DNA from 3 places in the Wenzhouxiangella sp. YN1 genome. Region 3 is predicted to be linked to each of the others. Evidence: riboswitches for the same ligand, from Rfam matches in the RefSeq annotation. Region 3 holds a riboswitch; each other region holds the start of a gene.
The links. A riboswitch is a leader RNA that binds a small molecule or an ion and turns the genes downstream of it on or off. The one in region 3 is predicted to bind cobalamin.
Positions count from the first base shown of each region.

Region 1 (10,566 bases), on a different contig from region 3:
TCGTCGATGCGCACGCGCCAGTCTGCGGCCGGCAGCCAGCCCCGGCCGCGCTCGGGCCACTCGACCAGCAGCAGGCTGCCTTCGGTCAGCAGATCTTCCAGCCCGAGGTATTCGATCTCTTCGCCGTGGCCGAGGCGATAGAGGTCAAGGTGGTGAATTTCTCGACCGCCGACCGTATAGCTTTCGATCAGTCCGTAGCTCGGACTCTTGACCCGGCCGGAAAACCCCAGGGCGCGGAGAATGCCGCGGGCCAGGGTGGTCTTGCCGGCGCCCAGGTCGCCGGACAGGTAAACAATGCCGCCGGCGGCAAACAGGGCGACCAGCTCGGAGCCCAGCGCCAGGGTGCCCGCTTCGTCAACGGGCTGGTAGGTCCGGACCTCGTTCATGCCGGAAGCACCCGCGCCAGCGCGTCGATCAGGTCGCTTGCGAGTATCTGCCGCTTTTTGCGCGCGGCGCGGTCACCGGCCAGGGCATGGGCAAGCACGCCACAGCAGGCGGAATCAAAAGGCGTGAGCCCCTGGCCAAGCAGCGAGGCGACGATGCCGGTCAGGGCATCGCCCATGCCGGCCGAGGCCATGGCGGGGTTGCCGTGCGGGCACACGGCCGCCGGCGATCCGGGACCGGCGACGAGGCTGCCGTGACCTTTCAGGATCACCACGGCGTCGAAGCGTTCGGCCAGCGCCGACACAGCCGCAAAGCGATCGCCCTGGATGGCGGCGACGTCGGACCCGAGCAGGCGCGCGGCTTCGCCCGGGTGCGGGGTGAGAATCCAGTTCTCGCGCCGCCGCGGTTCGGCCGCCAGCAGGTTGAGGGCGTCGGCATCGACTACCAGAGGTCTGTCATGTTCCGCCGCGCGCCGCCACAGCGCGCGCGCCCAGTCGTCCTGTCCCAGACCCGGCCCGAGCGCCAGCACGTCGGCGCGCTCGACCAGTTGCTCGAAGTCTTCGAGCGTGTCGACGCCGTGGCTCATCAGTTCGGGCTGGAGGCTCGGGGCGAGGGTGGCATGGTCGGCGCGGGTGGCAAGCGTGACCAGGCCGCTGCCGCTGCGCAGCGCCGCACGGCCGGCCAGCACCGGCGCGCCGGCCATGCCGTGGTTGCCGCCGGCTATCAGCACCCGCCCGAGCGTGCCCTTGTGGGTGTCGGCCGCTCGCGGCCGCAGGCAGCAACGCAGCCGTGACGCATCCAGCAGGGTCGCCTCGGGCGCGACGGCGTCGTGGATTGCCGCCGGCGTGTCGAGCGCATCGAACAGCACGTCGCCGCAGAATCGGCCGGCCTGGCCGGTGTGCAGCCCGCGTTTTCGGCCGATGAATGTCACGGTTGCATCGGCCTGTACACAGTGGCCAAGCGGCACGCCGGTATCCGCGCTCAGGCCCGACGGCACGTCAATGGCCAGCACCGGGCGGCCGGCGTCGTTGATGTGCTCGATCAGCCGGGCGTAGTCATCGCGTACCGGCCGGTCCAGGCCGGTTCCCAGCAGGGCGTCGACGATGACGTCGCCGCGCAGGCGCTCTCCGGGGGCTGCGATGCCGCCCTCGAGGGCCAGCCAGTCGCGTGCGGCCTTTGCGGCGCTGCCGGCAAGCTCATCGGCTGGTTTCATGGCGATCAGCTGAACCGACAGTCCGGCCTCGCGCGCCAGTCGGGCCATGACGTAGCCGTCGCCGCCGTTGTTGCCGCCGCCGCAGCAGATGGTCAGCGCCCGGGCTTCGGGCCAGCGGGCGCACAGGATCTCGAAGGCGCGTCGTCCGGCCCGGCGCATCAGCTCGTAACCATCGATGCCGTGCTCGGCGATGGCCAGGCGGTCGAGTTCGCCGACCGTGGCGCCACGGTAGAGCGGCACGGTGGGATAATGTTGCCCATGAGTCATGATCGCGATTATAGGCAAAGCGGCGGGGACCCTGCCGCGCTGGTCGAGCGCATTCGCCAGTGGGGTCGCGAGCTGGGCTTCTCGGCGGTCGGCGTGACCGACACTGATCTGTCGGGTTACGAAGAGGGCCTGGATGCCTGGTTGGCGGAAGGGCGCCACGGCGAGATGGCCTGGATGGCCGCCCACGGGCGCAAGCGAAGCCGCCCGGCGCTGCTGCACCCCGGCACGCGTTCGGTCATCGTCACCCGCATGGACTATCTGCCCGAGACAGCGCGTCCGGTCGCCGAGCTGCTCGACGAGCCCGAGCGCGCGGTGGTGTCGCGCTATGCGCTGGGCCGCGACTACCACAAGCTCATCCGCAAGCGGCTCAAGAAGCTGGCCGAGCGCATCGAGGCCGAGATCGGTCCGTTCGGTCATCGCGTGTTCACCGACTCGGCGCCGATAATGGAAAAGCCGCTGGCGGAAAAGGCCGGGCTGGGCTGGATCGGCAAGCACACTCTCGTCCTGAGCCGTCATGCGGGCTCCTGGTTCTTTCTGGGCGAAATCTTTACCGACCTGGAGCTGCCGCCGGACGAGCCGGTCAGCCAGCACTGCGGCAGCTGCCGGCGTTGCATCGACGTGTGCCCCACCCAGGCGATCACGGCGCCGTATCAGCTCGACGCGCGTCGCTGCATTTCCTATCTGACCATCGAGCTCAAGGGCTCGATTCCCGAAGAGCTGCGGCCGTTGATGGGCAACCGCGTGTTCGGCTGCGACGACTGCCAGATGGTGTGCCCCTGGAACCGCTACGCGCAGTTCAGTGAAGAAGATGACTTCACGCCGCGCAAGGACCTGGATGCCGGCGATCTCGTCGAGCTGTTCGGCTGGGACGAGGCTACTTTTCTTGCGCGCACCGAGGGCAACGCCATTCGCCGCACCGGCCACGAGGGCTGGCTGCGCAATCTGGCCGTGGCCCTGGGCAACGCACCGACCACGCCCGAGGTTGTCGAAGCCCTGCGCGCGCGCCTGACCCATCCTTCGGAGATCGTGCGCGAGCACGTGCAGTGGGCGCTGGCCCGGCATCAGGCCGGGTAGGGCGCCGCGGACCTGGCGATTACTCGACCCGGATCGGGATGCGCGCAATCACGTGCCGGCGCATGTGTCGCCGCGGTACCGCACTGGCCGGCAGGCTGTAGCGGTTGACCTTGATGCCCTTCTTGCGCATGCGCTCACGACTGCCGGTCAGCAGCGGGTGCCACGCCGGCAGCGGCTGTCCGAAATGCAGGCGGCGATAGGCGCAGGTATCGGGCAGCCAGTGGTAGCGGGGCACGTTGGAGGCGCTGAGCTGATGGCAGTGCGGCATCTTCTCCTGCCGGTTTTCATAGTCGCTGCAGCGCACCGTGTCCATGTCCAGCAGCGGGCAGGCCACGCCGTAGACGGTGACTTCGGTGTTGCCCTTCTCGCGCATCAGGCAGCACTGGCCGCAGCCGTCGCACAGGGCTTCCCATTCTTTCCGGTTGAGCTCACCCAGGGAGAAGTGCTCCCAGAATCTTTCTCGCATGTTTCAGAACCCATCAGCCCTTGACGTTGACGATCTGGCGCAGGACGTGGACGACTTCGGTCAGGTCCTTCTGGTTTTCCATGACCTCGTCGATGTCCTTGTAGGCCGCCGGAATCTCGTCGACAACGCCCTTGTCCTTGCGGCTGATCACGCCTTCGGTCTGCTTTCTCAGATCGTCGGCGGTGTAGCGTTTTCTGGCCTGGGTGCGGCTCATGCGCCGTCCGGCGCCGTGGGCGCTGGATTCGAAGCTGTCGGGATTGCCCAGGCCGCGCACGATGTAGCTGCGCGTGCCCATGCTGCCGGGCACGATGCCCAGCTCGCCGCGGCCGGCGCGAATCGCGCCCTTGCGGGTCACCCACACCTGGTCGCCGAAATGCTGCTCGCGGGTCACGTAGTTATGGTGGCAGTTGACGGCGTTCTTGGTGATGGTGAACGGCGGCAGATGACGACGCAGGCCTTCGAGCACCAGTTGCATCATCTCTTCGCGGTTCTGGCGGGCATAGCTCTGCGCCCACTCGACGGCTTCGACGTAGTCGTCGAAGTGCTCGGTGCCTTCGCGCAGGTAGGCCAGGTTGCGGTCGGGCAGCTGAGTGTTGAGGCGCATCATGTCCTCGCGCGCCTTTTCGATGAAGTAGGTGCCGATGGCGTTGCCGATGCCACGGCTGCCCGAGTGCAGCATCACCCAGACCTGTCCGGATTCGTCCAGGCACACTTCGATGAAGTGGTTACCGCCGCCGAGCGTGCCCATCTGCTGGACCCAGCTCGAGCGTTTGCCCATGCGCTTCATCACGTCGGGGTGCTTGGCCAGCACGCGCTCGAGACCGGGCTTGAAGCGTTTGGCCGCGTTCACCCGCGCGCGCTCGCTCTCGTGCTGGGCAAAGCCCACCGGCACGTCGCGCGAGATCTGGCCGAACACGCGCTTGAGCATGCGCTCGTCAAGGTCTTCGGCCCGCAAGGACAGCTGCAGCGCCATCATGCCGCAGCCGATGTCCACTCCGACGGCGGCGGGAATGATGGCTTCGCGGGTGGCCAGCACCGAGCCCACGGTCGAGCCCATGCCCAGATGGGCATCGGCCATGGCGGCAACGTGGCGATGAATGATCGGCAGCTGCGCCGCGTTCTCGAGCTGCTGCCGGGCAGCCGGGTCGAGATCCTTTGCCCAGCTGCGAATGGGCCAGGGCCCCGTCGTTGGCTGAGTCTGAACAGTCATGAATGCAACCTTCCTTCTGATGCCGATCCTTGGGTGATGCCTGTGCGGGTCACGCCGGTCTTGCGGGCGCAGGCAAGCGACCGTCGGGGCCGGGGCCGCGGCGGCAATCACGCAGTTATCGGAAATATGCACAACGGCCGCAAAGCCGGCGCGAGTCACTTTGTTGTACATATATACACTAGCATGAACGCCCCCGACCGGGCCAGTCGGCGCCGCGTTTTCCGGCGCCCGGCGGCGGCGATTGCCTGGGCAGTGGGGTGGTAATCGGATCGGTTATGATTCAGGCGTTTACCGTCAAGAGCCTGCAGGTCAGCTGCCGATGCGAAGAGTCTACAAGTCGAAAATCGATGCCTGGCTGCTGGCGGCGCTGGCCGGCGGCGTGGCGGTCCTGGCCTATATCGCCGGCATGACGCTGATGAGCGGGGGGCCGATGGTCCGGCTGCAGAGCCTGATCGTGGTCGCTGCTCTGGCGCTGACGCTCTGGGTGCTGCTCGGCACCCGTTACACCATGGAACCCGAGCGGCTGCTGATTCGCAGCGGCCCGTTCAAGTGGACGATCGCGCTGGCCGACATTCGCGCCATCAAATCCACCAACAATCCGGTGGCCAGCCCGGCGCTGTCGCTGAAAAGGCTGCGGATCGACTACGGCAAGGATCAGGTCGTGCTGATCTCGCCGCGCGATCGCGACGCATTCGTGCGCGAGCTCGAGAGCCTTCGCCGCCAGGCGCGTTGATCACGCGCTGCTTGAAGGCTCAGGACTGCAGGTGCGCGAGCAGCTCGTCGAAGTAGTCGCGGATGCGCGCGGCGTTGGTGCCGGTATCGCTCAGGCCCACGCGCGACTTCGAGCGCACGTCGACGGCGCTGCCGCCGTCCGCGCCGCGGATGCGAATGACCACGTCGTCCTTGAAGCCGAACCAGAAGGTCGTGGCGGTCGCTTCGATGCGGCCCTGGGCCTCGTCGGCCGCGACGATTTCCCAGCCCTGCGCCCGGGCAACCGCCAGGGCGTGCTCGAAGGCGATGGCCGGCCAGGCGTCGATCTTGAGCGTCTGAATGTCGGGATAGGCCTCGCGCTGCTTGCGCGCCGTCTGTTCGCCGGCGTACTCGGGCGGGTTGGGTGCATCGGCTCGCAGCGGCGCAATGGCGACGAACTCGGGCGGGTCGGCGGTGTCGGTGGTGATGTCGTGAATCTTCGGCACCGAGCCCGCGCTTTGCGCCAGACTCCAGGGGATGCCGGCGGTGGCCAGGCCAACGACCAGCGCGGCGACCAGACCCGCCGCTCCGCCGCGGCGCGTGGTCGGAATCAGCAGCAGCGCGATCGCCAGCGCCGCGGCGGCCACGCCGCCGTACACGGCCCAGCGCATCAGGGTAAAGCCAAGGCGGAAATCCCACAGCCCCAGGCGCGTGCCCGGCCCGGCGATGAGCAGGGTCAGCAGGGCCAGCAAGGCCAGAATGACAACGACGGCGCGCAACGTTCGCATGTTTACCTCCGGCAACAACATGGGCCTGAACCGTCCGTTACTATAGCAGCGCACCGTCAACCCGACGTGCATGATCAATGGCTTGCAGGCGCCAGCGCCACAACTGGAGAATCAACAAATGAACTGGCTCGAGGCCGTCATTCTCGCCCTTGTTCAGGGGCTCACCGAGTTCCTGCCGGTGTCCAGCCAGGCGCATCTGGTGCTGTATTCCTGGGTCACCGGCGGTGCTTATCAGGGCCTGGACTTCGACATCATCCTGCATGCCGGGTCGCTGCTCGCCGTGGTGGTGTACTTCCGGCGAGAACTCGTGGCCATGGCGCGCTCCTGGTTCGGGTCGCTGGCCGGGGGCGGTGGTGATCGTGATTCCCGCCTGGCCTGGTGGCTCATCATCGGTACCCTGCCGGCCGTGGTCTTCGGCTTCTTGCTCAAGGATCTGGCCGAAGAAGAGTTGCGCGCGATCTGGATCATGGCCGCATCGCTGGTCGTCTTCGGCCTGGTGCTGGGCTGGGCCGATCTGCGCGGGCGGCGTGAGCACGATGAGCATCAGCTGGGTTTGAAGGGCGTGCTCATCATCGGGTTTGCCCAGGTGCTGGCGCTGATTCCCGGAACCTCGCGCTCGGGTATCACCATCACCGCGGCGTTGTTTCTGGGCCTGACGCGCGAAGCCGCGGCCCGCTTTTCCTTCCTGCTGTCGATCCCGGTGATCACCGGCGCCACCGTGCTGGGGCTGCGCGATCTGTCGGTCGCCGAGCTTTCTGCACCGTGGGCGCTGCTGCTGCTCGGTTTTGTCGTCTCGGCGGTGAGCACCTTCCTCTGCATCCACTATTTCCTGGCGTTCATTCGCCGCATCGGCATGCAGCCGTTTGTTGCCTACCGCGTTGTGCTCGGGCTGGTGCTGCTCGGGCTGGTGTTGCTGTAACCGATTACGACTGTGCTGGGCTGGCGCCGGGCGCGGGCGCGCCTCTGCGCAGAAATCAACCCGGCAGGAATGGGAATGACATTCCTGCCGGGTTGATGACCACCGGCTTCGGCGTTGAAAGCGCCGCCACGCGAGTGTCTGGCCGGGATGGCTCAGAAGCTGAAAACGCGGATGCCCGGGTCCAGCATCTGCGCGGCCATGTCCGGTGGCGTGGCCACGCCCACACCGTCGATCAGGTCTTCCTTGCTGTAGTCGCTGTTGGGCAGATACAGCGCACAGACGTTGGCAGTGGCCCCTTGCTGCAGCAGCCCGCGCATCATCTGGCCCGGGGTGACGTTGTTTGGCCGGAGCGCGGGCGCGTCATATTGCTGCAGCGCCAGATCACCGGCGGTGTCACACAGCAGGATGTTCACCTTGGCGCCTTGCTGAGCCATCGTGCTGGACAGCACCATCGCCATGCCCTGGGTTTGCAGGGATTCGCTGGTCACGATGACCAGCACTTCATCGACCTTCTGTGAATCGGCTGCGTGGGCGCCGATCGAGGCGGCGAAAACCATGGCTGCCGCCACTACTGTCTTGAGCATGTTCATCATCGCGTTGTTCTCCTTGGGGTTGAGGGTGGTTCAGAGCGCCCTGGTGAAAAAACACCAGTCGGTGCAGCCGTAGCCGCTACTGGCTGTTTCCCCTTTCATTGGACATGGTGAGGTCTCCTTGAGTGGGGGACGACCGTGCGGGCCGCGTGCACGTGCGCTGCAAATAAGGGCTTGCCTGCCGTCGCGCTTGAGGGGCACGGGTAATGCAGGAATATTAGATTATCATGATGCAGCGTTGTCGACTGGGTATCCAATGGATCGGTCATCTATCGCTGACAGCGCTGGCTCATGCCTTCTCGGCAAGCCCCTTCAGGGTGATCATCGGCTGTTTTTCGGGCAAACGATCGAATTCCCTGATGCGCAACATGTTGTGTTGACAGTGCGTCTGTTCCCCATTATCTTGTGCCATGCTGGTACTCGACGGCGGTGCGGAAAGGTTCACCACCGCCCGAGGGTTTAATAGGGAATCCGGTGCAAGTCCGGAACTGCCCCGCAGCGGTAAGCGAAAACGAAATGCAGCATCAGCACTGGGCCGCAGATTGTCCGGGAAGCGCTGCAGAGTAGGTGGCTCCATCGATCAGCATGATCAGGGCACCGCGTTCGCAAGTCCGAAGACCTGCCGGCACGTCGGGTGCAATTGCAAGCTCGCCCGGCGCGGGTAACCGCTTCCGCGGGGAGGCGTGTTGCGCGGGGACTCCATGGCGCCGGGTTGCGGCCTGCCCCGAAGCGACGTTCTCCGAAAGCGGTGTTGCCCACAGGTCCTGCGCGAGGGAGCAGGAGAATGTGCCGCAGCGTCAGTGAACTGAACGTTCCTGCGCGCCGCAAACGGAGTCAAATCATGGATTATTCCGAACTCTCAGCGCAGCCGGAGACGGCTGAGCGCTCTTCTTCCACCCGTGCCTCCTGCGCCAGCGATAAAGCGCATACGCATGATGGCAAGACGGGCGAGCATCATCACAGCGGGCTGAAAAACATCATCAAGCGTGATGGTCGCGTCGAGCCCTATATTCCCGGCAAGGTCAACGGTTGGGGGCAGTGGGCAGCGGCCAATATCGGCCGGCAAGTCGACTGGTCGGCTGCGGTCATTGACGCCGTCAGCGCCATGCCGGAAACCGCGCCCAGCGCCGAGCTGCAGGAAAAGCTCATCCGCAGCTGTCTCGATCACGACACCTGGTCGTGGTACCTGATGGCCGGGCGCTTGTATGCATCGCATCTGCACAAGACCATTCATGGCTCACGTATCCCGACTCTGGCCGCGCTGCACGAACGCATGGTCGAGGATGGCATCATGAAGCCGCTGGCCTATGATGGGGAAGAGTACGCGCTGGCCAATACATGGATCGATCACAAGCGCGACTATGAGACACCGCACTTTTCGCTGCACTACCTGCGCCGCAAATACAGTTTGCAAAACCGTATTACCGGTCAGGAATATGAAACCCAGCAGTTTGTGTACATGCGCATGGCCATGGCTCTGGCCGAGCATGCGCCTGCCGAAGAGCGCATGGCGCTGGTCGAGCGCTATTACCGCGCCTTTTACCGCAAGCTGATCTCCGCGCCCACGCCCAACTATGTCAACCTTGGAACGCGTCTGCGCGGTTTCGCGTCATGCTGCCTTTATGTCAGCGGTGATACCGAACAGTCGCTTGCCATCGGCGACCACATTGCCTATCGCATGACGGCGGCTTCGGCCGGGATCGGCAGCCACATCATTACCCGCAGCAAGGGCGACCCGGTGCGTGGCGGGGCCATTGAGCACATGGGCAAGCTGCCGTACTTTGCCGCGATGGGCAAGGCCATTCGCGCCAATATGCAGGCCGGTCGCGGCGGCGCCTGCACGACCTATTATTCGGGCTTCGATCCCGAGGCCGAGGTGATTGCTCATTTGCGCAATCCGCGCAGCACCGAAGACCGCAAGAATCGCGATCTGCATTATGCGCTGGTCACCAACCGCCTGTTTGCCGCCCGGGCGGCGCGCAATGAGCGCGCGTTTTCCTTCAACGTGCACAATGCACCCACGCTGACCGAGCTGTTCTTCAGCGGAGATGCCAAGGGCTTTGCCCGCGAGTATGCCCGTCTGGAGCGGGATGAGTCATTCGAAAAACAATGGTTCAGCCCGCGTGATCTGGTTCTGACCGCGCTCAACGAGGCGCTTGAAACCGGCGTGGCGTATCTGGCCAACATCGACGAGATCAATCGCCATACGCCGTTCAAGGAGCCGATTCATTCAAGCAACCTGTGTCTGGAGATCTGTGAGCCCAACCGCCCTTATCAGGACATGCGCGACCTCTACAGCAGTGAAGAGGTCGGGCGTATCACCGTGGCCGACGAGCACGGCGGCGCGCATTATTTCAACTTCAATCAGGAACTGAGGCTGTCTTGTGGACGCAGGGTGTTTGCCGGAGAGCTCGAGGCCGGGGATCAGCTGGCGGGCAAGCGCCGTGGCAGTCGTGCCGAATGTGCCGGCATCAAGGTGGCTGGCGTGCTTGAAAGCTACCCGGAGCCCGAGGTGGCTCTGTGTTCGCTGGGCGCCATTGCGCTGGACAACTTGCCCGACGGCGATGACGAGGCCTATCAGGAGGCGATGTATCTGACGCTCAAGATGATCGACTACTGTATCGATCATGCCGACTACGTTTTGCCTCATGTCGGCGTGACCGCCCGCGCGCGGATGAACGCCGGTGTGGGTTTGATGGGCGTGGCGGCGCACATGGCGCGCAGGAGACTGCAATTCGACACTCGTCGCGGCCGCGAGGAGCTGCACCACATCGCCGAGCGACACATGTACCACGCCATTCGTGCTTCGCTTCGCCTGGCTCGGGAGCGCGGCAAGCCGCGCTGGATACACAAGACGAAATGGCCCGACGGCTGGCTGCCGATCGATACCTACAATCGCAATGTCGATGAGCTGGGTGATTTCGAATACCGCTACGACTGGGAAGCCCTGCGCGCCGAGGTGGTC
Region 1 covers NZ_JBJNIO010000157.1:151,539-162,104, forward strand. The annotation lists gene tsaE (tRNA (adenosine(37)-N6)-threonylcarbamoyltransferase complex ATPase subunit type 1 TsaE) at 1-386, opposite strand, end outside; gene ACEWQZ_RS13600 (NAD(P)H-hydrate dehydratase) at 383-1,864, opposite strand; gene queG (tRNA epoxyqueuosine(34) reductase QueG) at 1,856-2,938, shown strand; gene ACEWQZ_RS13610 (YkgJ family cysteine cluster protein) at 2,958-3,404, opposite strand; gene ACEWQZ_RS13615 (RtcB family protein) at 3,418-4,614, opposite strand; gene ACEWQZ_RS13620 (PH domain-containing protein) at 4,934-5,347, shown strand; gene ACEWQZ_RS13625 (DUF1499 domain-containing protein) at 5,367-6,092, opposite strand; gene ACEWQZ_RS13630 (undecaprenyl-diphosphate phosphatase) at 6,211-7,011, shown strand; gene ACEWQZ_RS13635 (DsrE family protein) at 7,164-7,604, opposite strand; cobalamin riboswitch at 7,999-8,242, shown strand; gene ACEWQZ_RS13640 (ribonucleoside-diphosphate reductase subunit alpha) at 8,443-10,566, shown strand, end outside.
Region 1: linked by a shared signal. The riboswitch ahead of ACEWQZ_RS13640 (ribonucleoside-diphosphate reductase subunit alpha) and the one ahead of ACEWQZ_RS02875 (hypothetical protein) in region 3 are both predicted to bind cobalamin.

Region 2 (10,566 bases), on a different contig from region 3:
CAGCCAGTGTGCGTTGCCGGCACATGGGATCTGAGTGGCCACAGCCGGGACGGCAGCAATCCCGTATTGGTCCGCAGCCGCCGCGAGATCGTCACCGCACTGGGCCGCGGGCGCTTCGATCAACAGCACGGCACTCGAGACCGCCTGCAGGCTGTCCCCGGATAACGCACATTTCATGAACATGCCGGATTCCGAACCATGACAGACACCATCTCGCATTCACGCCGGCGGATTCTCAAGCTGTCGGCCCTGTTTACAGCCGCGGGAGCGGCACCGTTGCTGAGCATGCTGAGCTCGGCTCTGGCGGCTGAGCCCTCAGCGCCTGTGCGCGTGGGTTATCTGCCGATTACCGATGCGGCCCCGTTGCTGATCACCCACCAGAATCAACTCTGGCAGGCGCAGGGGCTGAAAGTGGAGCAACCCCGCATGTTCCGCAGCTGGGCGCAGCTTGTGGAGGCCTTTCTGAGTGGTCGGGTAAACGTGGTGCATATGCTTTCTCCGATGAGCGTTTATGCCCGTTACGGCAGCAAATCCCCGTCAAGGGTTGTTGCCTGGAACCACGTGGATGGTTCCTCCCTGGCGGTGGCGGCAGATGGCAACTACAAAGAGATCAAGGATCTTGGTGGCACCACGATTGCGATTCCTTTCTGGTACTCCATCCACAACATCATTCTTCAGTATCTGTTCAAGAAAGAGGGGCTTGAGCCGATCGGCGAAGGCACTCCCGGTGACCAGCAGGTAAAACTTGTGGTGATGGCGCCTTCAGACATGTTGCCCGCCATGGCTACTGGCCGGGTGGCCGGCTATATTGTGGCTGAGCCGTTTGTCGCCCTGAGTCAAGTCCGAAACATCGGCCGGGTGCTGAGATTTACTGGGGACGTATGGAAAGAGCACGCCTGCTGCGTGGTCATGATGCACGAGCATGATCTTGAGGCCCGCAGCAAGTGGTCACAGAAAGTGGTCAACGGCATTGTCGAGGCTCAGGCCTGGGTTCGGGAAAACAGGAAGGAAAGCGCTCGCCTTCTGTCGCGTGCCGGCGCGCAGAGATATATGCCGCATACGGAGGAGGTTCTGGCCAAGGTGCTGGCGCCGTCACCAGAGGACAACGCGTTCCATGCATCCACCGGGGCCATTCGCCACGGGGAGTGGGACTCTCACCGCATTGACTTCCAGCCTTACCCCTATCCCAGCTATACAGAGCGCATGATTGAAATGCTCAAGGAAACCTACGTGGAAGGCAAGCGGGATTTCCTCACGAACTTGGCGCCCGAGTTCGCGGCACAAGACCTTGTCGACGATCGTTTCGTCAAGCATGCGATCGGCCGCGTCGGCGGCATGAAGGTGTTCGACCAGCCGGAGTCGTTTACCCGAACGGAAATCATTGATGCCTGACTCCGTAACAGCCAATGGGCCGGGACGTGATTCTGCGTTACCGGAGAACAGCCTGAATATTGGTTTGAGCCTGGCGGGCCTGTGTGTTCTGCTCGGGCTCTGGTCGATCGGTGTACGACTGCTCCAGCAAGATCTCCCTCTGGCTGCCATGCTGGCACCCGGTGATGCCCTTGGCAGTCTTTACAGCTTGCTGGCAAGAAATGAACTGACGACCGATATTTGCGCAAGCCTGCGCCGCGTTCTCTTGAGCCTGTTGGCCGCGCTGGCTATTGGAATGCCCATCGGCATTCTGATCGGGCTGTCAAGGGTTGCAGACAGAATGACCGGCAGTGCGTTCCAGTTTCTGCGGATGATTTCGCCGCTGTCGTGGATGCCGATTGCAGTGATGGTATTCGGGATCGGCGACGCGCCTGTGTACTTCCTGCTTACCGCTACTGCGGTATGGCCAATGATCATCAATACAGCGGCCGGTGTGCGCCAGCTCGACCCTCAGTGGCTGATGCTCACCCGCAGCCTGAGCGCCACGCGGTGGGAAGCTCTCGTACGGGTCGTGATGCCGGGTATACGGGGGCACGTACTGACCGGAGTGCGCGTGGCCATCGGCATGACCTGGATCCTGTTGATTCCCTGCGAAATGCTGGGGGTCAGCTCCGGCCTGGGTTACTTCATTCTGGACACCCGGGACCGCATGGCTTACTCGGAACTCATGGCAGTCATTGTTCTGATCGGCGCGCTCGGATTTCTTCTGGACGCCTCCGTACAGCAACTGCATCGCATGTGGACGCACGGTGACGAGGACTGAGCGCTTTGCTCAGCGTTGCCTGACCCGAGTTGTACTCGGCCATCCAAGCGAACCTTTTCCGCAGCGTTCCGGTGCGACAGGTCGTGGGGGTCAGCCGATCGACATGCTGAGCAAGCCTTTGAGCGGCATCATCCGCATCAGCGATGGCTGGTCATCGAACCCAATCGGTTGATCGTTCACCAGGATCGTAGCTCGCCTGGGGTTGTACGATGAGTCGGGTTCTTTTGATGGGGTCTTTAATCGAGGTGCGTGGCGCCTTGCAACCCGCCGAGCTGAGCTCGGCGGGTTCTGTCGTCGCCGGTAGCGAATATGCTAAGGCGTCTGCCAGCGAACGGCCACGAAGGCGGCGCGGCGGGCGGCGTTGTAGCCGGCGATCGGTTCGTACTTCTTGTCGGTCAGGTTCTCGATTCTGCCTTCCAGGCTCAGGCCCGCGCCCAGCGGCCAGCCGGCGCGCAGGTGGACGAGGGTGTGGCTGGGCAGTTCGACGCCGAAGTCCGGGCGCTTGCCGACGTGGACGACTTCGCCGCCGATCCAGCCGCCGTTGGTGAAGGTGCGATCGAGGGTCAGCGAACCCTTGAAGTCGGCGCGCCGGAGCAGGTCGGTGTGCTGAGAGCGGTTGACGGCATCCTGCCAGGTCAGGTTGGATTCTGCCCGCCACTGGCGGGTGGTCCAACGGTAGCCCAGCTCGGCGCCGCGGATGCGTGCCTTTTCGACGTTGACGGCCTCGAAGTCGACGCCGGTGAAGGCAATCAGGTCGTCGATTTCATTCTGGTACAGGCTCAGGCTCAGGCCGTGGCCACCCGGGCCGGACCAGTCCAGGCCGACTTCGCCGCTGAGCGAGGTTTCAGGGTCAAGGTCGGGGTTGCCCGCGTACTGGCCGGCAAATCCGGGCGAGTACAGCTGGCTGAAGGTCGGCGCGCGGAAGGCCCGGCCCAGGCTGGCCGAAAGCCGCAGGCTTTCGGTGAAGCGCCAGCCGCCGGCCAGGTTGCCGGTCAGCGCCGAGCCGAACTGGCTGTCGTGGTCGGCGCGCAGGGCGGCCTCCCATGAAAGCTGTCGGTCGCCGCCGTCCAGGCCGGTCCAGATGCCGACGTTGTCGCGGCTTTCGTCGAATGAGTCGTCGGTGTCGCCATCGACCTGCCAGGCATCGACGCCGAGCAGCCAGGTGCCGCTGCCGACGCCGCGTTCGGCCTGAAAGCCGGCCTGCACACGGCGGGTGACGGCGTCTGCGATGCTGAAGCCGTTATCGGTTTCCATGTTGTCGTGATAGAAGGCGGCCGAGCCTTCCCACGTCCACGGGCCGCGGGTGGCCTGTCGGTAGCTGCCGCTCAGGGCGTAGTTGAGGAAATCGGTTTCGCCCTGATCAAACTCGACGTCGCCGCTGGCGGCACGCGCTGACCAGTTGAGCTGGCCGTCACCGAGCGGGTGGTCGCCGCGGGCGCTGAAGCTCAGGTTTTCGAAACCGTCATTGTCGGGGTCATAGGAGGGGCCGGAGGGATTCTGGGCCGAGAAACCGTTGGTGCGACGAGCCGAAGCGTTGAAGCCGATGAATCCGTTGCCGACCTGCGCGGCCAGCTGTCGATCATCATAGCGACCGTAGGCGGCGCGTGCGCCGCCGCCATCGGGCAGGCGGGTGAAGATCTGAATGACGCCGCCGATGGCGTCCGAGCCCCAGCGCGCCGCGCGCGGCCCGCGCACGATTTCGATGCGCTCGATGATGGACGGATCGAGAATCTCCCAGGTGAAGCCGCCCGAACCCGCTGCGCTCACGCGCACGCCGTCGACGAGCACGAGCACGTGGTTGGAGTTGCTGCCGCGCATGAACAGGCTGGTTTGCCCCCCAGGGCCGCCGCTGCGGGCGACGTCGATGCCGGCCTGAAGCCGCAGCAGCTCCAGCAGATCCGGCGCCTGGACGCGCTCGATGTCGTCGCGAGTGATCACGGAAACAGCCGCCAGAGAGGCGTCGATCGACTGCTGCGTTCGCGTCGCCGTGACCTGGACGGTATCGCCATCAAAGGTTGAGTCGGCGGCAGAAAGGCCGCTCGAGATCAGCATGCCGGCGCTCGCCAGCACGCTCAAGGTGGTGCGTTGCATGTGTGCTCCTTGCGCTCACCCGCGCATCAAGCCGGGTGGGTGGCAGGGCAGCGCCACCGACAGCGAAGGAAAATGACTGTCGTCGACACCGGTCGCCCGCCGCAACCCGGAAGTTCAGACTGATGCAGCGAGCCCGGTCTCCTGACTTCCGGTGGCCGGCTGTGGCGGGCCCAGGCTGGATCCTTCCCCCATTCCTTTCGGCGGAGTGGATTTATCCAGCAACATCAACGCCTGTGCGTCAATGCCGGTTACAGTTGCGGGGGCAGTTCCGGACTTGCACCGGCTTCCCGAAAACTCACTGCGATTTGGCAAAAAGAAAGCCGGCGGCAGCGCCGACCGACCATCAGGATTATAACGCAGTGCCGGCACCGGTGTGGGGCCGGTAAACGGTGACGCGGACTGGCAGGCCTCAGCTGGCGTCGGTTTCGTGCTGGTCGCGGATGGCCTCGCACTTGTCGGTCAGGCCGGCCTGCAGTTCGGCCAGATCGAAGTCGTCGACGCTGATCACTTCGAGGACGCGCTTGCGCAGGTCGGTGAGCACTTCGATCTCCTTGTCGGCAAGCAGCTTCTTGTCGCGAGCCTGTTCGAGCTGCTGCTCGAAGGTGTAGCCCTCGATTTCGCCTGCCCGCAGCGCCTTGGAGAACTTGCGCTCGACCGGTTCGGCTGCGATCACATCCGGCAGCAGTGCTTCGAGCACGCCCAGCCAGTGGCCTTCACGATTGGTCTTGTAGATGCCGCGGGCCAGGCGGTCGCGCGTCTCGGATGGTGACAGCAGCAGCGCGGCGACCTTGTGCCCCAGGCGGTCGTTGGGCGGACGCTCGACACGGCCGAAGGGGAAGATGATCAGGCGCAGAAACGGGCGCGCCCAAGCCATGGGGTAGTTGTCGACCACGCCGTACATGGCCTGTTGAATCTTGAAGATGGCGTCGTGAAAGGCCCAGGCCAGGATCGGCTGATCGGCGGCCGGGCGGCCGTCGTGTTCGAAGCGACGCAGCATGGACGAGCAGATGTAGAGATGGCTCAGGGCGTCGCCCAGCCGTCCGGAGATTTTCTCCTTCATTTTCAGCTTGCCGCCGTAAGTGAGCATGGCGATATCCGCCAGGAAGGCAAAGGCGGCGCTGTAGCGGCTGAGCTTGCGGTAGTACTTGCGGGTGCGCCGGTCGCCGGGGACGACCGCAAAGCGGGCAAAGCTCAGGCCCAGCACGAACGCGCGCACGGCGTTCGAGATCGAATGGCCAACATGGCTGAACAGCAGTTTGTCGAATTCGATCAGGCGCTCGTCTTCGTCTTCGATCTCGAGCGCCTTGAGCTCCTTGAGCACGTAGGGATGGCAGCGGATGGCGCCCTGGCCGAAGATCATCAGCGAGCGCGTGAGGATGTTCGCGCCTTCGACCGTGATCCAGATCGGCGCGCCCTGCCAGGCGCGGCCCAGATAATTCTTCGGGCCCAGAATGATGCCCTTGCCGCCGTGGATGTCCATGGCATCCTTGACAATGTCGCGCCCGTATTCGGTGGCGTGGTATTTGGCAATGGCGCCGGGTACGGACGGGCGCTCGCCATCGTCGATGGCCGAGGCGGTCTGGCGCGACAGCGCGCTGATCGCATAGGTGTGGCCGGCAATGCGGGCCAGCGCCTCCTCGATACCTTCAAAGCGGCCGATGGGCAGGTTGAACTGCTTGCGGATGCGCGCGTAGGCGCCAGTGACCAGCGCCGCGGCCTTGGAGCCGCCGGAGGTTGATGACGGCAGCGAGATGGCGCGACCGACCGACAGCGACTCGATGACCATGCGCCAGCCGTTGCCGGCGTGCTCGACGCCGCCCAGCAGGTGGTCGAGCGGTATGAACACGTCCTTGCCGCGGATCGGGCCGTTGGGGAAGGGCACGTTGAGCGGCATGTGGCGCCGGCCGATGTCAACGCCCTCGGTGTCAGCCGGCAGGAGCGCCACGGAAATGCCGATGTCCTCGCGATCGCCAATCAGGCCGTCGGGATCGTACAAACGGAAGGCCAGGCCGACCACGGTTGCTACTGGGGCGAGCGTGATGTAGCGCTTTTCGAAGTTGAGCTTGATGCCGAGGACTTCCTCACCCTTGTAGTTACCCTTGCAGACCACCCCGTAGTCGGCAATCGAGGTGGCATCTGAACCGGCGACCGTGCTGGTCAGGCCGAAACAGGGAATTTCTTCGCCCGAGGCCAGGCGCGGGAGGTAGTGGTTTTTCTGCTCGTCGCTGCCGTAGTGCAGCAGCAGTTCGGCCGGGCCCAGGGAGTTGGGTACGGCCACGATCGAGCCGACCATCGGCGACACACCCGCCACTTTCTCGAGCACGGCGCGGTGGGCGGTGGCCGAGAAGCCCAGGCCGCCGAACTCCTTCGGAATGATCATGCCGAAGAAGCCGTGCTTGCGCATATGGTCCCAGGCCTGTTCGGATACGCCGGCGCGGTAGTGGGTGTTTTCCCATTCGTCGAGCATGTCGCACAGCTCCTGCACCGGCCCATCGACGAAAGCCTGTTCTTCGGTGCTCAGCTCATGCAGCGGCTTCTTGACAAAGCGGCTCCAGCGCGGATTGCCGGCGAACAATTCGCCTTCGAACCCGACCGTGCCGGCGTCCAGGGCGGCCTGCTCGGTTTCTGAAATCTGCGGGGTCATGGTGCCAAAGGCGTCCATCGCTGCTCGGGTGAGCAGCTCGCGCCGCCAGCCGCGGTTGACGAGCACGGCGGCCACGGGAATGAACAGCACCCAGAAGATGATCAGCGAGATCCAGCCGGGCTCGCCGGCAATGGTGAAGCCCAGGCCCACCAGGCCGGTGACGATGGCCCAGGTGTTGATCGAAGCACGAAAATAGGCGCAGGCCAGCCCCGCAACGAGCAGGGCTAGCAGGAAAAGAAACAGGGTCATATCAGCTTGCTCCCTGGGTGGCCTGCCGCTTGAGGAACGGCGTGACGGCGCCCATGAAATGGTCGTTGCGATCTCCGGCCAGCGTGTGTGAGGCTTCTTCCACGGTGGCCTGCTCGGCGTGCGGTGCCAGCTTGAGAAACTCTTCGATGTGTTCCTGGCCAATGATTTCGCTTTGGCCGCCGGCCACCAGCAGAGTGGGAATCTTGAGTCTGCGCGAAGCCGACTTGAGCCGTGACTGGAGGTTGCTGCTCTTCTCGGCCAGCGCCAGCATGGCCGGATCCCAGTGCCAGTACCAGCGTCCGTCGCGCCCCTGACGCAGGTTGCGCGTCAGCCCGTCGCTGGAACCGTTGCGCTTGCGGTGCGGCAGGAAGCCACCGACGGCCTCGATGGCGTCATCAAGGGTTTCGAAACCCCGGGGATTCTGGCGCATGAACGCCAGCATGGCCTCCACGCCGCTGTCATCCCAGCGCGGCGCGATGTCGACCAGCACCAGCGCGGCCAGATCCACCTTGGGTTTTTCCGAGTGGGCAAGCAGTGCCGTGAGGCCGCCCATCGAGGCGCCGATGACCGCTGGCCGGTTGGGCAGGGATGCGCACACCCGGCGGAAGTCTTCGATGAACTGCTCGAAATCGTACTCGCCACTGGGTGCGCGATCGCTCTCACCGTGACCGCGCGCGTCATAGCTGACCGCCTGCCAGCCGGCAGCGGCCAGCTGGCGTCCGGTACTTTCCCAAGCGTATTGTGTCTGGCCGAAGCCGTGCGCCATGAGCACACAGGGCGCACGGTCGTCGCCATAATAGCGCAGGCTCAGCCGGATGCCGTCATCGGTCCATATCTGGCGGCGGCGAATGTCGTCGTTGAGTTTACGCACAGCTTCCATACGGCAGAGTATGGGTTTACCCTGTTCATTAGTCAATGCAATGTCATATTGGTTCGGTCTGGCCGGCACACAAGAGCTTGCGGTCACTTCCGAACGCTGGAAGGGGTACCATCGCGGATCATCATGGTCAAATCAAGTACAGATCGCAGTACGGGCGACAAATTGCCCCTGACGCCGGCTGACTGGGAGCAGGCGGCATTGGCGCTGATTGCCGAAAAAGGGATGGCCGCACTGCGGGTCGAGCCCCTGGCGCGCCGTCTGGGCATTACCAAGGGAAGCTTCTACTGGCACTTTCCGGGCCGCGACGAGCTGTTGGTGCGGGCGGTCGAGCGCTGGGAGCGGCAGGATCGCCAGCACCTGAAGCTGTCGTTGAGTACCGCCAGTGCGCCGGCCGAACGGTTGGCCGATTTTGTCTGGCGCACCAGTCGGCAGACGCTCACCCACCGGGTGTATGCCGCCCTCTGCGCCAGCCCCGATCATCCCGCCATCGGGCCGGTGCTGCGGCGGGTAACGGAGCGCCGCATCAAGTATCTGGCCGCCGCCCTGGAAGAGCTGGGTCTGGGTGAATGCCCGGCCCGCCACCGCGCCCATCTGATGTATTCCTCTTACGTCGGTTATCTGCAGCTCCAGGCCCAGGGTCTGGTGCCCGACAAGGATGAGCCCGAGTTCGATAGTTATGTGCAGCATGTCATTGAGGCCTTGATCGAAGACTGATGGGTTTGCTGGTTGGCTGGTTCGACGTCTGATGTCGTTGCGGGGCGGCTTCGCCGCGCGAGGATGGTATTGGCGGATATGCTTGCTGAACCAGCTAACCAGCTAACCAGCCAACCAGCTAACCAGCTAACCAGCCAACCAGCCAACCAGCCAACCAGCCAACCAGCCAACCAGCCAACCATCACGGTCGGTGTTCCCGTTCCAGATAGTCGTGGCTCTGCATCTCGATCAGGCGTGAGGTGGTGCGCTCGAAGGGGGCGGCGAGCTGCTCGCCGGTGTAGAGCTGTTGTGGCGGCGCTGCAGCGGAGACGATCAGCTTGACCGAGCGGTCGTAGCATTCGTCGACCAGGTGAATGAAACGCCGCGCGGCGTCGTTGTCGCGCTCGACCATGACCGGCACCTCACTGACGAACACGGTGTCGAAGCGCCGCGCCAGGTCGATGTAGTCACCGCTGGAGCGCGCGCCCTCGCACAGGGTCTGAAAGTCGAACCAGACCACCGGCCCGGCGCGGCGCAGCGGTTGAATGGACCGGCCGCGCACCGTGAGCGGGCGGGTCTGGACGCGCTCGCCGCGGGCCAGGGCGGCAAAGCGCTCGCGCATGGCGGCTCTGGCCTCATCGTCGATGGGGTGGTAATAGATCTGTTGGCGCACCAGTTCGCGCAGCCGGTAATCGGTGGCCGCCTGCAGGTGAACGACCTCGCAGTGTCGCTCGATGGCTTCAATGGCGGGAATGAAGCGCCGGCGCTGCAGGCCCTCGGCATACAGCTCGCGCGGGGCGGTGTTGCTGGTTGCCACCAGGCACAGGCCGCGTTCGAACAGGGTCTCGAGCAGGCCGCCCAGCAGCATGGCGTCGGCGATGTCGCTGACATGGAATTCGTCGAAGCACAACACCCGACAGCGTGTGGCGATCTCGCCGGCAATGGCCGGCAAGGGATCGCGCTGGCGATCTCGCTTGCGCAGCGCAGCGTGGACATGATCCATGAAGCGGTGAAAGTGGATGCGCCAGACCGGGACGTCAGTGGCTTTCAGGCTGTCGGCGAAAAGGTCCATCAGCAGCGTCTTGCCGCGGCCGACCCGGCCGTGCAGATAAAGCCCGCGCACCGGCCGATGGCGCCGGCGGCGCCGGTCGATCCAGCGTGCCGGTCGCGCGAGCAACGCCGCATGACGCTGCTCCAGCGCCTGGGCAATGGCTTGCTGCGCGGCGTCGGACTTGAGCTCGCCGCCATCGACGAGCGCCCGATAGCGGGCCAGTGGACCGTCTTGAATCATTGGCTGTTCAGTGTGCCCCGGGGGTGACGCTGATTGCTGCGCTGCCGTCTCGCTCAGGGCAGGTTGGGCCGGACATGGTTCTTGATCAGGCCGCGCAGGTCCATAAGGCGGCGGTGGAAGAAGTGCCCGGTGCCTTCCATGACCACCAGGTTGGCGTCCTGTCCGAGTTTTTCGGCCCAGTCATAGACCGCCTCGGGCGAGACAACCTCGTCTTCGTCGCCCTGCACCACCAGCCACGGGCAGTCGGGGGCCTGCAACTCGGCAAAGCCGTAGCGCTCGACCGGCGGTGCAATTGAAATCAGCTGGCGAACCGGCTGATCCTGGGCGACTTTCAGCGCAATGTAGGAGCCGAACGAAAAGCCGCCCAACCAGAGGTCGTCGTCGGGCCGGGTCGTGCGCAGCCAGTCCAGCACCGCCAACAGGTCGTCGACTTCGCCCTCGCCGTCGTCGAACTCGCCTTCGCTGTCGCCGACGCCACGAAAGTTGAAGCGCACGGTACGCAGCCCCAGCTCGCGCAGGCTGCG
Region 2 covers NZ_JBJNIO010000093.1:77,865-88,430, reverse strand. The annotation lists gene ACEWQZ_RS02170 (ABC transporter ATP-binding protein) at 1-165, shown strand, start outside; gene ACEWQZ_RS02165 (ABC transporter substrate-binding protein) at 199-1,392, shown strand; gene ACEWQZ_RS02160 (ABC transporter permease) at 1,385-2,194, shown strand; gene ACEWQZ_RS02155 (TonB-dependent receptor domain-containing protein) at 2,507-4,285, opposite strand; cobalamin riboswitch at 4,400-4,624, opposite strand; gene ACEWQZ_RS02150 (acyl-CoA dehydrogenase) at 4,695-7,178, opposite strand; gene ACEWQZ_RS02145 (alpha/beta fold hydrolase) at 7,180-8,058, opposite strand; gene ACEWQZ_RS02140 (TetR/AcrR family transcriptional regulator) at 8,221-8,772, shown strand; gene zapE (cell division protein ZapE) at 8,954-10,042, opposite strand; gene ACEWQZ_RS02130 (alpha/beta hydrolase) at 10,096-10,566, opposite strand, start outside.
Region 2: linked by a shared signal. The riboswitch ahead of ACEWQZ_RS02155 (TonB-dependent receptor domain-containing protein) and the one ahead of ACEWQZ_RS02875 (hypothetical protein) in region 3 are both predicted to bind cobalamin.

Region 3 (10,566 bases):
CACTCCAGCTTGCCGGCGGCCACTACGCTGATGTTGCCGCTGCGCTCCAGCCGCGCCAGCCTCACCTGCTCGAGGCTGTCGAGGCCGCCCTTCTCGCGCAGCGCACCCATCAGATCACGCTTGCTGATGTGGCTTGTGCGCATGGCCTTCCACTGGATCTCGCCGTCGACGACCAGCGTGCTGCCCGATCCCTTGACGATGCCTCCGAGCCATTCGATGTTGTAGGAAAGCAGGGCCAGCAGGTAGTGGAGCAAGACCAGCACGAGCCCGGCACCCAGGCTCTCGAAGAACGGACTGTTGCCGGTGATTGCCCGCGCGAGAATCGACCCGATGATGATGCCCATGATCACGTCGAAGGCGGTGAAATCGCCCATGAAGCGTTTCTTGCCGATACGAACAAAAGCGATGCCGACAGGATAGGCGACGATGGCGCGCGCCGCCATCTGCCAGACCGTCAGGTCATTGTCGTCCAGCCCCAGAACCGTAGTCAGCACGAACCCGATCTGTTCGAGCATGGCAGACCTCCTCTTTCGCGGCAGGAGCTGACAGTCTACTTCGAATCGCAGGCAGTCGACACCGACTGCTCAGCCTGTGCCGAGGCCGCTGGTGCCGACGAGCAGGAAGGCGGGAGGCCGCGCCCGACTGCCCCGAAATGACGGGCCGCCGGGCGACAAGGCGTCAGAGGTTGGCGAGCGCCCCGCCCATCAGACCGAACACGATGCTCAGAGCGATGAAGATCACCATCCACAGCAGCGCTGCCTTGGCCCAGTTGGCCTTGCTTGGCGGCGTGGAGCCGGAAAACGCCCACACCAGCAGCATGATCAGGTTGAGCAGCGGAATGAAGGTGATGAGCAGCGTCAGCATCCAGTTCCCGAGGCTGACCGGTGCGTTGTGTTGTTGATCTTGCATGAAATTCCTCCCGATGGTTGATTACTGCGGTTCTCAGGGCCTGGCCCTGAAACCACACTTACGAAACCGGGAGCTGGATCATGCCACTGCACCCGCTCCGATCAGCCAGGCGGCCGCTGCCCTTTGCTGCGGCCGCCGGCGCGCCTCGAGCACGCGCCGGCCGGCAGCGGCGGGCTTGCTTTATTGCGCCCCACGGCGTTCAATGGTGGCTACCGATGCCTGCCGTTTCCCGACGTTTCCTGCCGCCTGAAAACGAGCTGGATGAACAATTCATCCTGGCCGGTGGCCCGGGTGGGCAACATGTCAACCGCACCGAAACCGGAGTACAGCTGCGCTACGACGTGCTCAATTCAGGTTTTCTGGCGCAGCCGGTAAAGATTCGCCTGCTGGATCTGGCCGGAAGGCGCGCCGGTACCGACGGCGTGATCACGATCGAGGCGAAAACCCATCGCAGCCAGCACCGCAATCGCGAGGAAGCGCGTGAACGTCTGGCCGCGCTGATCGAGCGAGCTCATCAGCGGCCGAAAAAGCGCATCCCCACCCGGCCGAGCCGATCGGCAAAAAGGCGTTGGAAGAAGAAAAAGCAGCGGCGCAAGGAGATCAAGCGGGCGCGCAGAACACCGCGCCTGGACGATTACTGATCAACGGCTCGAGCAACCGTCCGCCGGCATTCATGCACAACGGCTTCGCATTTGCGTTAGGATGAAATCGATGGTTCCCGCAAGGGACTAACAGGGAATTCGGTCAGGCGGTGATCTCATGCCGTTGAATCCGAAGCTGCCCCCGCAACTGTAGGCGGTCAGGACACTTCCTGATGCCACTGGTCCGAGCAACCCCGCCGGGCCGGGAAGGCGAAGTGTTTGATGCCGCAAGCCAGGAGACCTGCCATCACCATGACATCCGGAAGAACCGGTCGGGGTGGACCGGTGGAGGTATCGACATGTTTGCTGCAACAGCACCCCGCTCGATTTCGGGGCGGTCCTGATGGCGCGCTACAAGCCAGCGGGAAACTCCCGAAATGACAGAACCGAAGCGCACGCCAGCCGTTCGCTTCACAACCATGCCGCCACGCGTTTCGATCCAGAATCGGACGACCCCGGTGGCCTGCTGCGTAAAGCACTGTATTCGGACGGTCGCGACGTCGATCCTGAAGATGTGATCCTGGCGTGGCTGTTCGTGTTGCCCCGGCGGCGCTCACGCGCAGACGCCGCACGGCAGGTTCTGACCGAGCTCCCCGCGCCCACCCCCTGCCCAACGGCCGCACAACAACGGCTGCTCGATCTTCTGGAGTCGATCTCGGCTTCTGTCCCGGCAGCGGCAAATGACGCCGCAGTCGCGAAGGAAGAAGCTTTTCCGAACGCCAACAAAGGAAGGAAAGATGACGATCCAGTCCGCTAATCTTGGTTTTCCACGCATCGGCGCGAAGCGACAGCTCAAGAAGGCAACCGAAAAGTACTGGCGCGGGGACATCGACCAGGCCGAACTGCTGCAGGTCGCCTCGGAGCTGCGCCGCAGCCATTGGAAGATGCAGCACGAGGCAGGAATCGACGTGATCCCCTGCAATGACTTCTCTCTCTACGACCAGGTGCTCGACATGGCGGCAACGGTCGGCGCCGTTCCGGAGCGTTTCGGGTCGGTCGGTTCGGAGGTCGATCTGGACACCTGTTTCGCCATGGCGCGTGGCAGACAGGACGCCACGGCCATGGAGATGACCAAATGGTTTGATACCAACTATCACTACATCGTGCCGGAATTCGAGGCTGGGCAGACCTTTGCGCTGTCTTCCAGCAAAGCGGTCGAGGAATTCGAAGAGGCGCAGGCCCTGGGCATCGACACCCGACCGGTGCTGATCGGCCCGGTCAGTTTCCTGAGCCTGGGCAAGGGTCGCGATGCAGCCTTCGACCCGCTGGAGCTGCTCGAATCGCTCTTGCCGGTCTACACACAACTGCTTGAGCAACTGGCCGCTGCCGGTGCCACCTGGGTGCAGCTCGACGAGCCCGTTCTCGGCCTTGATTCGACCGCTGCCCGGCGTTTGGCCATGCAGCGCGCCTACGAGGTGCTGGGAACATCCGACCCGAAGCTGCTGGTGGCAAGCTATTTTGCCGGCCCGGGCGACAACCTGGAGACCCTGGCGGGTCTGGATATCGACGGCGTACATCTCGACCTGGTGCGCGCACCGGAAACGCTGGACAGGCTTGCCGACAAGCTCCCGCAGGACTGGCTGGTTTCGCTGGGCGTGATTGACGGCCGCAACGTCTGGCGCGCCGATCTCGACCAGCGCCTGAAGATGCTCGAACAGGCGCAGCAGGTGCTGGGCAGCCGTTCCCTGCAGGTTGCGCCGTCGTGCTCGCTGCTGCACTGTCCCATCGACCTCGAGCTGGAAACCGGGCTGGACGGGGAACTGAAATCGTGGCTGGCCTTCTCCAGGCAGAAACTGGATGAGCTCGACGCCTTGAGCAAGGCGCTGGCCGGGCAAGGTGAGCAAGTCAGCGAGCGTTTCGAGGCCAGTCGTCGGGCGATTGCCTCGCGCCGCAAGTCAAGCGCGACCACCAACCAGGCCGTGCGTTCCCGAGTTTCGGCCATCAGCGATGACGACCTGCGGCGCAACAACCCCTATGCGACACGGCAGGCCATTCAGCGGCAACGGCTCGACCTGCCGAAATACCCCACGACTTCCATCGGGTCGTTTCCCCAGACCGCCGAGATCCGCAAGCTGCGGGCAGCGCATCGGCGCGGCGATCTCGACGCCGACTCCTACCGCCAGGCCCTGCGCAAGGAAATCGAGAAAACCATCCGCACACAAGAAGAACTGGGGCTGGACGTGCTGGTGCACGGAGAATTCGAGCGCAACGACATGGTCGAGTACTTTGGCGAAAAACTCGATGGCTTCGCCTTTTCCAGGCACGCATGGGTGCAGTCGTACGGCTCGCGCTACGTGAAGCCGCCGATCATCTTCGGTGACGTACAGCGACCCGAGCCGATGACGGTCGAATGGTCGACCCATGCGCAAAGCCTGACCGATCGCCCGGTCAAGGGCATGCTGACCGGCCCGGTCACCATCGTGGAATGGTCGTTCGTGCGCGACGATCAGCCGCGCAGCGAAACCTGCCGCCAGGTCGCGCTGGCGATTCGCGATGAGGTCAAGGACCTGGAGGCCGCCGGCATCGGCGTGATTCAGATCGACGAGCCGGCCCTGCGCGAGGGGCTGCCACTGCGCCGCCGCGACTGGCCCGACTACCTGTCCTGGGCCATCGACTGCTTTCGCCTGGCGTCAACGGTGGTCGATGATGCCACTCAGATCCATACCCACATGTGCTACTCCGAGTTCAACGACATCATGGACTCCATCGCCGCGCTGGATGCAGATGTCATCTCCATAGAAAGCTCGCGCTCGCGCATGGAGCTGCTCGACAGCTTTGTCGATTTTCGCTACCCCAATGAAATCGGCCCCGGCGTCTGGGATATTCACTCGCCGCGCGTCCCTTCAGCAGCCGAGATCACCGAGCTGCTGGACAAGGCGGCCCGCCGGATCGACCCCGATCGGCTGTGGGTCAACCCCGACTGCGGCCTCAAGACCCGCGACTGGGAAGAAACCCGGGCCTCGCTGGAAAACATGGTGGCCGCCTCCCGGCAGATGCGTCAGCAAGCCGCCTGACAGGGCCGCCAGGGCCAGCCTGCCCAGCCGGCCTGCCCGGCCCGATCGCACTGCGGTCGGGCTGGGCAGACCCGGCGCCCGTGGATGAACGTCAACCGGGCCGGCAACCAGCTCACAATTTGCCGTCGTTTCAGTCCATGCCGATCACACGCTGCAACATTTCCGGTTGCATTGCGCCTTTGCTCCTGACATGTTGTTGAGCTTGTCAGTCAATCCCAAGGAGAGCCTCTTGAGACAGCTTTCACACTGGCTGGCAGCAAGCCTGCTGCTGGTCGCAATCTCACCCGCTGCGCTGGCGGATACCCACGCCTTCGTGGGGGCCAGGGTCATTCCCGTCGACGGTGATCCGGTAGAAAACGGCGCGTTGATCGTGGTCGACGGCAAGATCAAGGCCGTCGGCAGTCGCGACCAAGTCGACATTCCTGCCGGCGCCGAAGTCACCGAACTCGACTCGGGCACGGTCATCATGCCCGGCATTGTCGACACCCACAGCCACATCGGCGAGGTTTCCGGCGCCGACAGCTCCGGCCCGATTCAGCCCGAGACCCGGGCAATGGATTCGGTCAACGTTCTCAGCTCAGGCCTCAAGCGGGCGCTGTCGGGCGGCATCACCAGCGTCAATATCATGCCCGGCTCGGGCTACCTGATCAGCGGGCAGACGGTCTACCTCAAGCTGCGCGACGGTCGCACCATCACCGACCTGGCTTACCGCTTCGACGACGGCGGCATTGCCGGCGGCATGAAAATGGCCAACGGCACCAACCCGATGCGCAAGCCGCCCTTCCCGGGCACGCGCGCCAAGTCTGCAGCGCTGGTGCGCGCAGCCTACATCGAGGCACAGGAATACGCCGACAAGAGAAAGAACGCCAAGGCGGGCGAAGCGCCGGCGCGTGATCTGGGGCTCGATGCCCTCAGCGAGATTCTCAGCGGCAAGCGCATGGTGCACTTTCACAGCCATCGTCACGACGACCTGATGACCGCGATCCGCCTGAAAGAGGAATTCGGCTTCCGCATGGTGCTGCACCACACCTCCGAGGCGTGGCGCGTGGCCGATGAGATCGCTGCTGCCGGCGTTCCGGCGTCGCTGATTCTGATCGACAGCCCCGGCGGCAAGCTCGAGGCAAAGAACATGCTGACCCGCTCGGCCCCGGCCATGGAGAAGGCCGGCGCCAAGATCGCCGTGCACACCGACGACTGGGTGACCGACTCGCGCTATTTCCTGCGCATGGCCGCCATGGGCATCCGCGCCGGCCTGTCACGCGAGACCGCACTGGAAGCACTCACGATCAACGGCGCGGAAATGCTCGACATCGCCGACCGCGCAGGTTCGCTCACGCCCGGCAAGGATGCCGACTTCGTGATCCTTTCCGGCGACCCGTTCAGTGTCTATACCCGCGTGCTCGAAACCTGGGTGGAGGGCAAGCGCCGCTTCAACCTGAACGACCCTGACGACCGCCTGGTTGCCGAAGGCGGCGTCAACGCGCTGTCGGACGACGACGGCAAGGGCCACATTCACGGTCACGGAGGCACGGAATGAACCAGATGATTCGCAACACGGCCATACTGGCACTGCTGGCGCTCGTCAGCCTGCCCGTTCTGGCGCAGGACATTGCCGTGCGCGCCGACAAGCTCTACACCGCGCCGGGCAAGATGATCGAAAACGGCGTCGTCGTCATCACCGACGGCAAGATCAGCGCCGTTGGCCCCGCCGGCTCGACGGCAATCCCCGACGGGCTCATGGTGCTGGAATCGGCCGTGGCCACGCCCGGCCTGATCGACGCGCGCGCCACCGTGGGCCTGTCAGGCTATCTCAATCAGCCCGACGACCAGGACCAGCTCGAACGCTCGGCGGCCATCCAGCCGGAGCTGCGCGCCATCGACGCCTACAACCCGCTGGAAAAGCTGGTTGAATGGCAGCGCGAGCACGGCGTGACCACCCTGCACACCGGCCACGGCCCGGGTGAGGTGGTCTCCGGGCAGATGCTGATTGCCAAAAGCGCCGGCCGCACCATTGATGACGCCGTCGTGCGACCGTACTCGGCCCTGGCAGCAACGCTGGGCGCAGGTGCGACACGCCACGAGCGCTCGTCGCCGGGCAACCGCTCCAAGGCGGTGGCCATGCTGCGCGAACAGTTCTATGCCGCGCAGGACTACCGCGACAAGCGCGAATCAGCCGACAAGGACAAGGCCCCGGCGCGTGACCTGGGTCTGGATGCCGTGGTCGATGTCCTCTCCGGCGAGGTGCCGCTGATCATCCAGGCCCATCGCCACAGCGACATCATGAATGCCCTCCGGCTGGCCGACGAATTCGGCTTCCGGCTGATCCTGTCCGGCGCCAGCGACGCGCATCTGCTGATCGACGAGATCAAGGCCGCCGACGTGCCGGTGATCATTCACCCCACCATGGCGCGAGCCCAGGCCGGCGGCGACACCCGCAACATGGCTTTCACCACCGCCGCACAGCTGATGGACGCGGGCATCGAGGTTGTCATGCAGTCGGGTTTCGAGGGTTATGTACCCAAGACCCGCGTGGTGCTGCTGGAAGCCGCCATGACCCTGCCCCACGGCGCTACCTTTGAGCAGGCGCTGGAGATGGTCACCATGGCGCCGGCACGCATTCTCAACCTGGCCGACCGCGTCGGTTCGCTGGAAGTGGGCAAGGACGGCGACGTTGCCCTGTTCGACGGCGATCCGTTCGAATTCACCACCCATGCCATTGGCACCGTTATCGAAGGCCAGCGAGTTAGCGAGACTCGACGCTAACCGATCACTATTACCCCGGCAGCAATCCGTTTGCTGCCGGGGTAACAATCAAGACAAACAGTCGTTTTTTCGCAGCAATCACGGTCAATACCGGCCCGACAGCCCCGCTTGGATGAGCGCGACTGTACACGGCGAAGTCTTCTGGGGAACCGACACTCGATTGTGCGACACTTCCGGGGGACCATCGCAGTGAGAAACCTCGGAAAAACCCGTGAACAAAGCCTTTGCTAACGTAGCCAGCAGTAAACCCTCCGACCTATCCAGCCGCCACGCTCGACTGGTGCTCAACCTCGGCCGCGCCCTGCTGAATGTGGGCTCGCCGGCCCATCGTCTGGAGTCGGCGATGAAGATCATGGCCGAGCGCCTGGGCCTGCAGGCAGAGTTCTTTTCCACGCCCACGGCACTGATCATTTCTCTCAAGGACGGCGACCGGCAGGAAACCTTTCTGGCCCGCTGTGAGCCGGGCTCGGCCAACCTTTCGAAACTGGCCGACCTGGCCGAAGTGATGGACGACCTCGACACTGGCCGTGCCAATCCGGAGCAGGCCGATGAGCGCGTTCACGCCATCGACACCGCACCACCACTCTACGGCGCCTGGCTGGAAGTGCTGGCATTTGTGCTGATCGCCGGTGGTGTCACGCCGCTGCTCGGCGGCGGCTGGCGTGAAACCGTGCTGGCTGCACCGCTGGGTGGCGTTGCTGGCTTGAGCATCTGGTGGATGCGCCAGCACGTTGAGCGCGCGCGCCTGATCATGCCCCTGGTGTCTGCCCTGATCACCTTCCTAGGCTCCCTGTGGTGCGGGTTCGACGGCCGCACGGCGCTGATGCCCGTAGTCCTCGCGGCGATGATCCCCCTGCTGCCCGGCATGGATCTGACCACCGCCGCGCGCGAACTTTCCACCGGCCACCTAGTTTCTGGATCCTCGCGTCTGTCGTTTGCGGTGACCATCTTTGCGCTGCTGGCGTTCGGTCTGGTACTCGGCGGCATGGCCGGCCAGGCCATCGTTGGCCCCGTCGCCTTGACTGAATCCTCATTCAGGCCGGCATGGATGATCTTCCCCGGCCTGATCTGCGCTGCCGGAGGGCTGATGATGCTTATTCAGGCCCACGCGCGCGACTGGATCTGGATTCTGCTGGTGTCCATCATCTCCTGGATTGGCGCCAGCCTGGGCGGATGGCTGGAAGCACCGATCATCGGCGCGTTTACTGGCGGCCTTGCCGTTGGCCTGGCAGGCAACCTTTATGTGAAATTTTCGGGCCGGCCCTCCTCGATTCTTCACATTCCGGGCCTGATTCTCCTGGTACCGGGCAGCATCGGCTTGCGCAGCCTGGCTACGCTACTGCAGGACGATGTGCTCGGCGGCCTGGAAACCAGCGTTCTGGCTGGCGTCACAGCCATTGCACTTACCACAGGGATGATCCTTGCCAGCGTACTGATGCCGCCACGCAACGTGCTCTGAGCGTGCTCCGAGCAATCAGTCCAACCGCCCTGGTCTGCTGTGCGTATGGCAAGCCGCGGCCGTTTTCCGTATGCTGAACATCAGAATCCACCTTGGCGCGGGAGGCCCCGGTGGGAAATGAGATAGCTGAAACGGGCGACCGGCCCGTAGACAGACAGGCTTCGGGCCGGCCATCGTGATCCTGCGCGATACGCGGAGAAGAGCGGATGAGCCGAGCACTGATCGTCGATGATCAAGAAGAAAATCGCTATCTGCTGCGGTCGCTGTTGCGGGCCCACGCCTTTGATGTAACTGAAGCCGGGAACGGCGCCGTGGCACTCGAGCTGGCGCGGCGAAAGCCACCCGATGTAGTCATCAGCGACCTGCGCATGCCGACCATGGACGGCTATACCTTGTTACGGGAGTGGAAAGCCGACCCAGGCCTGGCGACAATTCCCTTCCTGGTCTATACGGCAACCGGCACACAGACCGAGGACGAGCGCCTGGCGCGGGACCTCGGCGCCGACGCCTTCCTGATCAAACCGACCGAACCGCAAGTGTTCCTGAAGCGGCTCAAAGCTGTGCTGGAAAACTCCGATGGTCAGCCAACGCAACCGCGCCAGACAAAACCTTCAGGCGTGGCGGCAGAACGACGATACAGCCAGGCGCTGGTGCGCAAGCTCGAAGAACGCAGCGCTGAGCTCGTACAGCGGGTCCGGGAACTGCAGTCGGCAAAATCACAGATCCAGCGGCTCAAGCAGCTGTATTCCGCGCTGAGTGCGATAAACAAGCTGATCGTGCAAAACCATTCCCGTCAAGCACTACTCGAAGGCGCGTGCCACATCGTCGTCGAGCGCGGCGGACTCAATCTGGCCTGGGTCGGATTGCTTCAGAACGACAGCAAAACCATCCAGATGGCCGCCAGCGCCAGCAACGGCGATTATTCGAAATTGTTCGCGCAGACGACGCCTTTCGTGGTCGAGCAGCCTCTCGACAAGCCCGTCGAGATTGCTATTGGGGAAGGCCGCATCTTTATAAGCAACAACCTGTCAACCGAAAGCCGCCTGGCGGGAAACCATCAACTGTTCCGTGAGAATGGTCTTCAGTCAGCAGCCGCTTGTCCACTGCGAAGCAATGGTGAGACTGTCGGTGCGATCAGTCTGTTTTCCGGCGAGCCAGACTTTTTCGATTCAGCCCTGATCAGGCTGGTCGAAGAGGTTGCCGCCGACCTGTCATACGCACTCGATAGGTACCATTGGGGATCACTCTGGCAGGCAACCGAAGCCAGTTTGAAGTCGGCCGAAGAATTCAATCGCCTCAGTCGACGGGCCATCGAGGCCTCTCCCAACGGCGTGATGATCACCTCGGCGGGCCACTCGGGCACGCCGCTGGTGTATGTCAACAGCGCCTTCGAGCAGATCACCGGCTACACGCGCGAGGAGGTGATGGGCCGCGACCCCAACTTCCTCAAGGGTGAAGACACGAACCAGCGTGAGCTGTTCGAACTCCGCCAGGCGATTCGTCGCCACCAGGAGGGCAAAGCGCTGCTGCGCAACTACCGCAAGGACGGCACGCCCTTCTGGAATGAGCTCACGGTGGCTCCGGTCTTCGACAGCAAGGGCAGGGTCAGTCACTTTGTCGGCATCATCAACGACGTTACCGAGCGTAAGCAGTACCAGGAACAGCTCGAACGGCAGTACAGCCAGGATGCGCTCACCGGCCTGGCCAGCCGCAACCTGTTGCAGGACCGAGTCGAACAGGCGATGGCATCAGCCAGGCACAACCAACACCACATTGCCCT
Region 3 covers NZ_JBJNIO010000115.1:18,885-29,450, forward strand. The annotation lists gene ACEWQZ_RS02860 (DUF421 domain-containing protein) at 1-515, opposite strand, end outside; gene ACEWQZ_RS02865 (hypothetical protein) at 679-909, opposite strand; gene arfB (alternative ribosome rescue aminoacyl-tRNA hydrolase ArfB) at 1,125-1,550, shown strand; cobalamin riboswitch at 1,605-1,813, shown strand; gene ACEWQZ_RS02875 (hypothetical protein) at 1,894-2,307, shown strand; gene metE (5-methyltetrahydropteroyltriglutamate--homocysteine S-methyltransferase) at 2,288-4,564, shown strand; gene ACEWQZ_RS02885 (amidohydrolase family protein) at 4,794-6,101, shown strand; gene ACEWQZ_RS02890 (amidohydrolase family protein) at 6,098-7,327, shown strand; gene ACEWQZ_RS02895 (threonine/serine exporter family protein) at 7,539-8,786, shown strand; gene ACEWQZ_RS02900 (EAL domain-containing protein) at 8,993-10,566, shown strand, end outside.